Archangium primigenium: one gene and its partner. The protein of the gene in region 1 interacts with the protein of each later gene in a pairwise test. Links are inferred from orthologs where the notes say so. Each region holds a gene or a part of one and is shown on either strand. Other genes may lie near its edges.

Region 1 (3,293 bases):
CTCGACGGCCAGCCCCTCGCCCAGCGCCTGGAGGCCCTCAAGCCCTACGTCACGGCCTCGCAGGGCACGGCGCTGCGCCAGCGGCTGTGGACCCAGGCGCTGTCGGGCCCGGACGGCTCCCAGGCCACGGTGGGCGTGCGCGACGCGGACGGCCAGCTCAAGCAGGTGCGCTTCACCCGGGGCCCGCGCCGGGAGTCCCCCTCGGGCGAGGCGTGGCGGATGGGCCCGGACAACATGGGCTACGTGGACTTGACGCGGCTGCGGCCCACCGAGGTGGCCGCCCTGTTCGAGAAGATGAAGAACACCCGGGCGCTGGTGCTCGACCTGCGCGGCGCCTCCCCGGGCACGCGCTGGGCCCTGACGCCCTTCCTCACCACGCGCAAGGCGCGCCACGGCGCGGTGCTCGAGCGCAACCTCGTGTCCGCGGACCACACGGGCCGCTACAAGTTCTCCGAGGAGCTGCCCCCTGCCGGCGCGGCGCCCTACCGCGGCCGCACCGTGCTGCTCATCGACGAGCGCACCCTCGGCGCGGCGGAGGACACGGGCCTGTTCCTGGAGGTCGCCAACGGCACCACGTTCGTCGGCGCGCCCAGCGCGGGCGCCACCGGCGGCGTGACGGACCTGGTGCTGCCCGGCGGCATCTCCCTGCGCTTCTCCGGCGAGGACGTGCGGCACGCGGACGGCCGGCAGTTGCAGCGCGTGGGCCTCAAGCCCCAGCTCTACGCGCGGCCCACGCTGGCGGGCCTGCGCGCGGGCAAGGACGAGGTCCTGGAGCAGGCCTACGGCTGGCTCAAGGGCAAGGGCGGCCCGGTGGGCGCGCCCCGCTAGCTAGTCGACCTTCTTCATCTCCTCCACGAAGGGACGGGCCTTGAGAAAGCCCGTCACCCGCGGCGCGCGCAGGCTCTCGCCCTTGGACGAGACGAACGCCACCGTGGGCAGGCCCTCCACCTCGAAGCGCTCCATCAGCGCGTCCAGGGCGTCGCTCGCCCGCGTGGCGTCCACCTTCACGTTGAGGAAGCGCTCGGACTCGGAGATGACCTCCCCGGCCGGGTACGTCTCCCGGTCCAGCTCCTTGCAGGCCGCGCACCAGTCCGCGAAGAAGTCGATCATCACCGGCTTGCCCTCGCTCCGGGCGCGCACGAGCAACTGCTCGAAGGCCTCGGGGGAGAACTCCTGGCCGTGCGCGGGCAGCACCGCGCTCCAGGCGAACGTGGGCGCCCGGGCCGGCTCGGCCCACCCGAGCTTCACCCAGAGCTCGCCCGCGCCCTTCTCGTCCAGGGCCCCACCGCGCAGGACGAGCGCCAGCACCACCAGCGACACCCCGAAGGTCTTGAAGGTGAAGTCCCGGGGCCCCTCCTTGAAGGACAGGTGGATGGCGCCCAGCACCACGCCCAGGCCCGCGAGCCCCGCGGCCAGGACGGTGCCCGGCGTCTGGCCCACCTGCGCGAGCACGCCCTTGAGCGCCCCGCCCACCGCCGGGAACGCGTCCTTGAGGTAATTGAAGGCGAGCGCCACCAGGACGATGCCCAGCACGCTCTTCACCCACTCCATCCACACCCCGCTGCGCGGCAGGCGCACGGTGAAGACGCCAATGAGGAAGAAGGGCACGCCGATGCCCAGCGCGTAGACGAAGAGCAGCGCCGCGCCGAGCCCGGTGCTCTGCGACTTGGCCACGAAGGCGAGCAGCCCCGTGAGCACGGGCCCGGTGCACGGCGCCGCGAGGAAGCCGGACACGCTGCCCATGAGGAAGGCGCCCGTCACGCCCGAGCCACCCACCGTGGTGAGCCGCTCCTGCACGGCGCTCGGCAGCGCCAGCTCGAAGGCGCCGAACATGGAGCACGCCAGCGCCAGGAGGAACACCGCGAGCCCCGTCACCACCACGGGACTGCCCAAGAGCGAGCCGAAGGCCTGGCCCGTCTTGGCCGCCAGCACGCCCAGGGCGCTGAACACCACGCCCATGCCGACGATGTAGGCGCTCGTCAGCAGCAGCGCCTTGCCCCGGCCCTCCGCCTGCCGCGCGCCGAAGACGGACACGGTGATGGGGATGAGCGGATAGACGCACGGCGTCATCGCGGTGAGCAGGCCGCCGGCGAACACCACCGCCGCGCCCAGCGCCAGACTGCCCGACTCCAGGAAGCGCGCCGCGTCCAGCCCCGCGCTCGGCCCGGTGGGCACCAGCCAGGGAATGACCGCCACGCCCAGGGCCATCACCGCCGCGAGGCCCACCTTCTTCTTCGTGTCCATGAGGCTCCTTCGACCGCCAGGAGCCCCTTTATACCCAGGCCCGGGCCGGGAGGAACGCGCCACGCGGCACGCTCCCCCGGCTGGTGGCCCTCCCGCGCCTCAGCGCGCGCCGAACGTCTTCACCATCTTCGTGTACACGCCCATGATGAGCAGCGGCGCCACCCACATGCCGGTGAACCGGGCGGCGCGCTCGCGGCCGGTGAGCTCCGCGCCCAGCGAGAAGGCCATGCAGCAGAAGCTCGCGAAGAGGAACACGTCGGAGGGCACCTTGGCCGCCTGCTGCTCGAGCAGCAGCGTCAGCGAGCTCTCCGTGTGCTCCGCGCGCATCACCGTGGCGGCCCGGTAGTCCTGCTTCGACTTCTGGCTCGCCGGATTGACGTCCTGCCTCACGTTCACGGTCATTCCCACCCTCCCCACCCGTCTGGCGGAGCCGCCTGGGCTCCGTGCGCCCCCGGGCGCCGGTGAGCAATATGTGCTCCGTCAACGTGGACGGGGAGGTGGGGATGGAGGGCGTGCAGGCGAACGAGCGGCTCCAAGACGGATTGCAGTGCGCGACGGACGGGGCCGGCCCCCTGCTGCAGCGGGACTACTGGGCCCTCATCGAGCGCAGCCGGTACACCCCCGAGGAGGTGATGGAGTTCGTGTCCGCGCGCTTCCCCGAGTTCCCCCCCGAGGCGCTGGTCGTCTTCGAGCGGCTGGGCGGGGGAGACGGGCCGCTGGAGGTCGGCGAGGAGCTGAAGGTGGACATCCGGGGCGCGGGCGAGTGTCGGGTGCGCATCATCCACCGGGACGCCCAGAGCTTCACCATCGCCACCCTGCCGGGACACCCCGAGGCGGGCCGCATCACCTTTGGCGCCTACCGGAATGACGAGGGCGACGTCATCTTCCACATCCGAAGCCGGGCGCGCTCCGGCTCGGGGATCATCTACCTGGGGTTCTACAGCGGCGGCGAGGCCATGCAGACGAACACCTGGACCGACTTCGTCAACAACGTGGCGCTCACGTGTGGCGAGGGCGTCATCGGCTTCATCCACGCGGAGACCACCGTG
Region 2 (3,302 bases), 2.4 Mb from region 1 along the record:
ACTACACGCTGCTGGACACCCAGGCCGAGCACATGTCCTACGATCCGAGCAAGCTCTCCATGGAGAAGGTCGAGAGCGCCTTCAGCCCGGAGGACCGCATCGGCGCCCTGGAGATGCAGAACCTGTCGGTGGGCGACAACCGCGCGCTGCTCCTGCACCACCTGTCCAGCGTGCGCCGGCTGCCCGGCGCCTCCACGCCCGGCATCGCCCAGTTGCTCGAGGATGGCTCCGGCGACGGCTCCGGCGACGGCTCCGAGGAGTAGCCGTCCCGCCGCGGCGCGCCCCGCTCACTCGAGCGCGGGCGCCCGCGCGAAGGCCTCGCGGCCCGACACGACACTCACCGCCACCAAGCCCACCAGGAACAGCACGGGCCCCACGGTGAAGCCGAGCGTGAAGAGACAGAACAGCGTCCACACGAAGCCCAGCCCCACCACGCCCAGCGGCGCGAAGCGCAGCCAGTCCGGCCGGGGCACCTCGGGGTGCAGCGCCATGAGCCCCAGCACCGCGAGCAGCAACAGCTCCAGCGTCACCGCCATGGGCTGATCCCACCCGGCGTTGGAGGGCAGGTCGAAGTCGTAGGTGGCCGGCACGGGCGACTCCTCCACGCGCAGCTCGGAGGGGCCCGCGCGCGGGGCCGCGCGGCTCGCCGCGCGCTGGGTGGGCACCCAGGCGAGGAACAGCGACAACAGGCAGAGCGCCACGCCCGCGAGCGCCACCGGCGTCACCCCTCGCACGAGCTGGCGCGGCTCGAAGAAGCGGTGCCACCCGTGCTCGTTCGCGTACACCTTGCGGTACTGGTCGTACCCCACGAGCCCCGCGCCCGCGAGCCACAGCAGGGGCGTGAAGCCCAGGCTCACCATGCGCAGCGCCAGCGCCGCCACCAGCACCGCGTAGAGCGCGGGGACGGCCGGGTGCAGCAGCTGCTCGGGCACCCAGTCCACCAGCGGATGGCGCAGCCCGGCCTCGCGCCACTCGCGCGCCGCCACGCACCAGCCCCCGGCGATGACCACCACGGACCAGAGCGGCCCCACGCCGGCGAAGAAGGGCAAGAACGACAGGAAGACGGCCAGCGCGAGCACGCCCAGGCCGAGCACCGTGGGGGAGTGGGCCGGCACGTGCGCGAGCCACGCGGGCCCGTCATACGCGGGCGCCGCCGGCAGGCCGGGATCCGTGTGCTCCTCCCGCGCCGGAGGGGCCACGAAGTGGGGGCTCTGCGACTGCTCCTGGGTGTCGTCGTCCGGGAGGGCGTCCTTGGCCGGAACGAAGGGCCGGGAGCGACCCGTGGTGGTGATGGCGGGCCGGGCACCCGTGCGGCGCGCCGTTCCAGGGGGCAGCGCGGGCATCTTCGCGCCACAGTTCTCGCAGTAGCGCAGGGTGTTGTCCCGTGCCACCTCACCGCATTCCTTGCACTCCATGGGCTGCGACCTCCGGACTCACTGCGGCGGACTCACTGCTGGGCGGTGGGGGCTGCCGCGGACAGATCCTTGATCCATCCGGCGAGCGTCTGCGGATCGATGGGACCCACGTGCTTGCCACGGATGGTGCCCTGGGTGTCGATGAAGTACGTCTCGGGCACGCCCGCGACCCCGTAGTCCACGGCCATGCGCGAGCGCGGATCGGACAGCTGCGGGAAGCTCGCGCCGAAGCGCGACAGGAAGGCGCGTGCGTTGTCGTCCGTGTCCTCGAACACCACGCCGAGGAACTGCGCCTGGGTGCCGAACTGCTTGGCGCCCCACTCGAGCACCGGGTGCTCGCTCTGACAGGGGCCGCACCACGACGCCCAGAAATTGACGACCACCGGGCGGCCCTTGAGCTGCTCCAGGCTCACGCGCTGCCCGCTGTCGAGCGACTGCAGGGTGAAGCCGGGGGCCTTCTGGCCCTTGAGCATGAAGGGCACCTCGTGCGGATTGCGCCCGAAGCCCTTGTAGAGCACGCCCACCAGGGCCAGGCACATCACCCCGAAGAGCGCCGTGACACGCCAGTTCATGCCGCCCCCTGGTTCATGCCGGCCCCGGGCTCGGGCGGAGCGCCCACCGCGGGCGTCACGCGCGGCTCGGCCACGGCGCGCGCCTTGCGCGCCGGCCACAGCGCGATGAGCGTGCCGAGCACCAGCAGGGGGATGCTCCACCAGATCCACCCCACCAGCGGGAAGATCCACGCGTTGAAGCTCGCCGTGCGCCGCTCCTCGGAGAAGGCCATGAGCGACAGGTAGAGATCCTCACGGGGCGTGGAGCGCACCGCGGGCGTGCCCACCGGATCCGTCATGGTCTCGTAGTAGTTCATCCGGGGGGACAGCTCACTCACCGAGCCGTCCGGCGCGGTGACGCGCAGATGGGTCGCCACATAGGTGCGGTGCGGCTCGCGCCCGCTGGCCAGCCCCAGGTACTGCACCTGGTAGCCGCCGATCTTCAGCGACTCGCCCTCGCGCACCGTGCCCGAGGTGCGCGTCACGTAGGCGGACGAGGCGCCCACCGCCACCAGGATCATCACGATGCCCAGGTGCACGATGTAGCCGCCGAAGCGCCGCCGCGCCCGGGTGGCGCTGCCCACCAGCGCCGAGACGAAGCCCTCGCGGTGCTCCTGCATGCGCACCTTCACCGGCAGCGCCAGCTCGCGCAGGGTGATGACCGTCACGAAGCCCGCCAGCCCGAACGTGAGCAGCGGGTAGAAGCCCCTGAGGCCCCCCGCCAGACACGCGCCCACCACCGCCACGCCCACGGCCGCCGGAATCCAGAAGCGCTCGCGCACCGTCTTGGGATCCGCGCTGCCCCAGGGAAGCATGGGGCCCACGCCCATGAGGAAGAGCACCATGACGCCGCCGGGCACCGCCATCTTGTTGAAGTACGGCTCGCCCACGCTCACCTTCACGTCGCGCACCGCCTCGGAGATGAGCGGGTAGAGCGTGCCGAGCAGCACCGTGAAGGTGATGGCCACGAACACCAGGTTGTTCACCAGGATGGTCGTCTCGCGCGACAGCAGCGACTTGATCTGACTCTCGGCCACGAGCAGCGGGCCGCGCACGGCCAGGAGCGTGACGGACACGAAGAGCAGCACGGCGATGAAGACGAGGAACGTGGGCCCGATGTCCGACTGCGTGAAGCTGTGCACCGAGTTGAAGATGCCCGAGCGCGTCATGAACGTGCCCAGGATGGTGAGCACGAAGCTGGACAGCACGAGGCTCAGCGTCCACAGCTTGAGCATCTTCTTGCGCTCGTGCACGAGCGTGGAGTGCATGAACGCGGTGGCCGTCAGCCACGGCAGGAAGGACGCGTTCTCCACCGGGTCCCACGCCCAGTAGCCGC

What was found.
Region 2: the proteins of I3V78_RS29985 (region 1) and I3V78_RS20200 interact in binary tests that used the Escherichia coli proteins (3 or more experiments, as listed by UniProt). The link is inferred for Archangium primigenium from one-to-one orthologs.

The regions. Positions count from the first base shown.
Region 1 is NZ_JADWYI010000001.1:7,310,022-7,313,314, forward strand. The notes cover bases 37-3,027. They hold I3V78_RS29985 (protein-disulfide reductase DsbD family protein), read right to left. Parts: upstream 2,245-3,027; coding sequence 829-2,244; downstream 37-828. Other genes in these bases: I3V78_RS29980 (S41 family peptidase), read left to right, coding at 37-828; I3V78_RS29990 (hypothetical protein), read right to left, coding at 2,344-2,646; I3V78_RS29995 (DUF1990 family protein), read left to right, coding at 2,715-3,027. In the rest of the region: more of I3V78_RS29980, read left to right, coding at 1-36; more of I3V78_RS29995, read left to right, coding at 3,028-3,293. UniProt on the Escherichia coli protein: Required to facilitate the formation of correct disulfide bonds in some periplasmic proteins and for the assembly of the periplasmic c-type cytochromes.
Region 2 is NZ_JADWYI010000001.1:4,883,399-4,886,700, forward strand. The notes cover bases 218-3,217. They hold I3V78_RS20200 (TlpA family protein disulfide reductase), read right to left. Parts: upstream 1,988-3,217; coding sequence 1,448-1,987; downstream 218-1,447. Other genes in these bases: argG (argininosuccinate synthase), read left to right, coding at 218-263; I3V78_RS20195 (zinc ribbon domain-containing protein), read right to left, coding at 288-1,415; I3V78_RS20205 (cytochrome c-type biogenesis CcmF C-terminal domain-containing protein), read right to left, coding at 1,984-3,217. Outside these bases: more of argG, read left to right, coding at 1-217; more of I3V78_RS20205, read right to left, coding at 3,218-3,302. UniProt on the Escherichia coli protein: Involved in disulfide bond formation. Catalyzes a late, reductive step in the assembly of periplasmic c-type cytochromes, probably the reduction of disulfide bonds of the apocytochrome c to allow covalent linkage with the heme.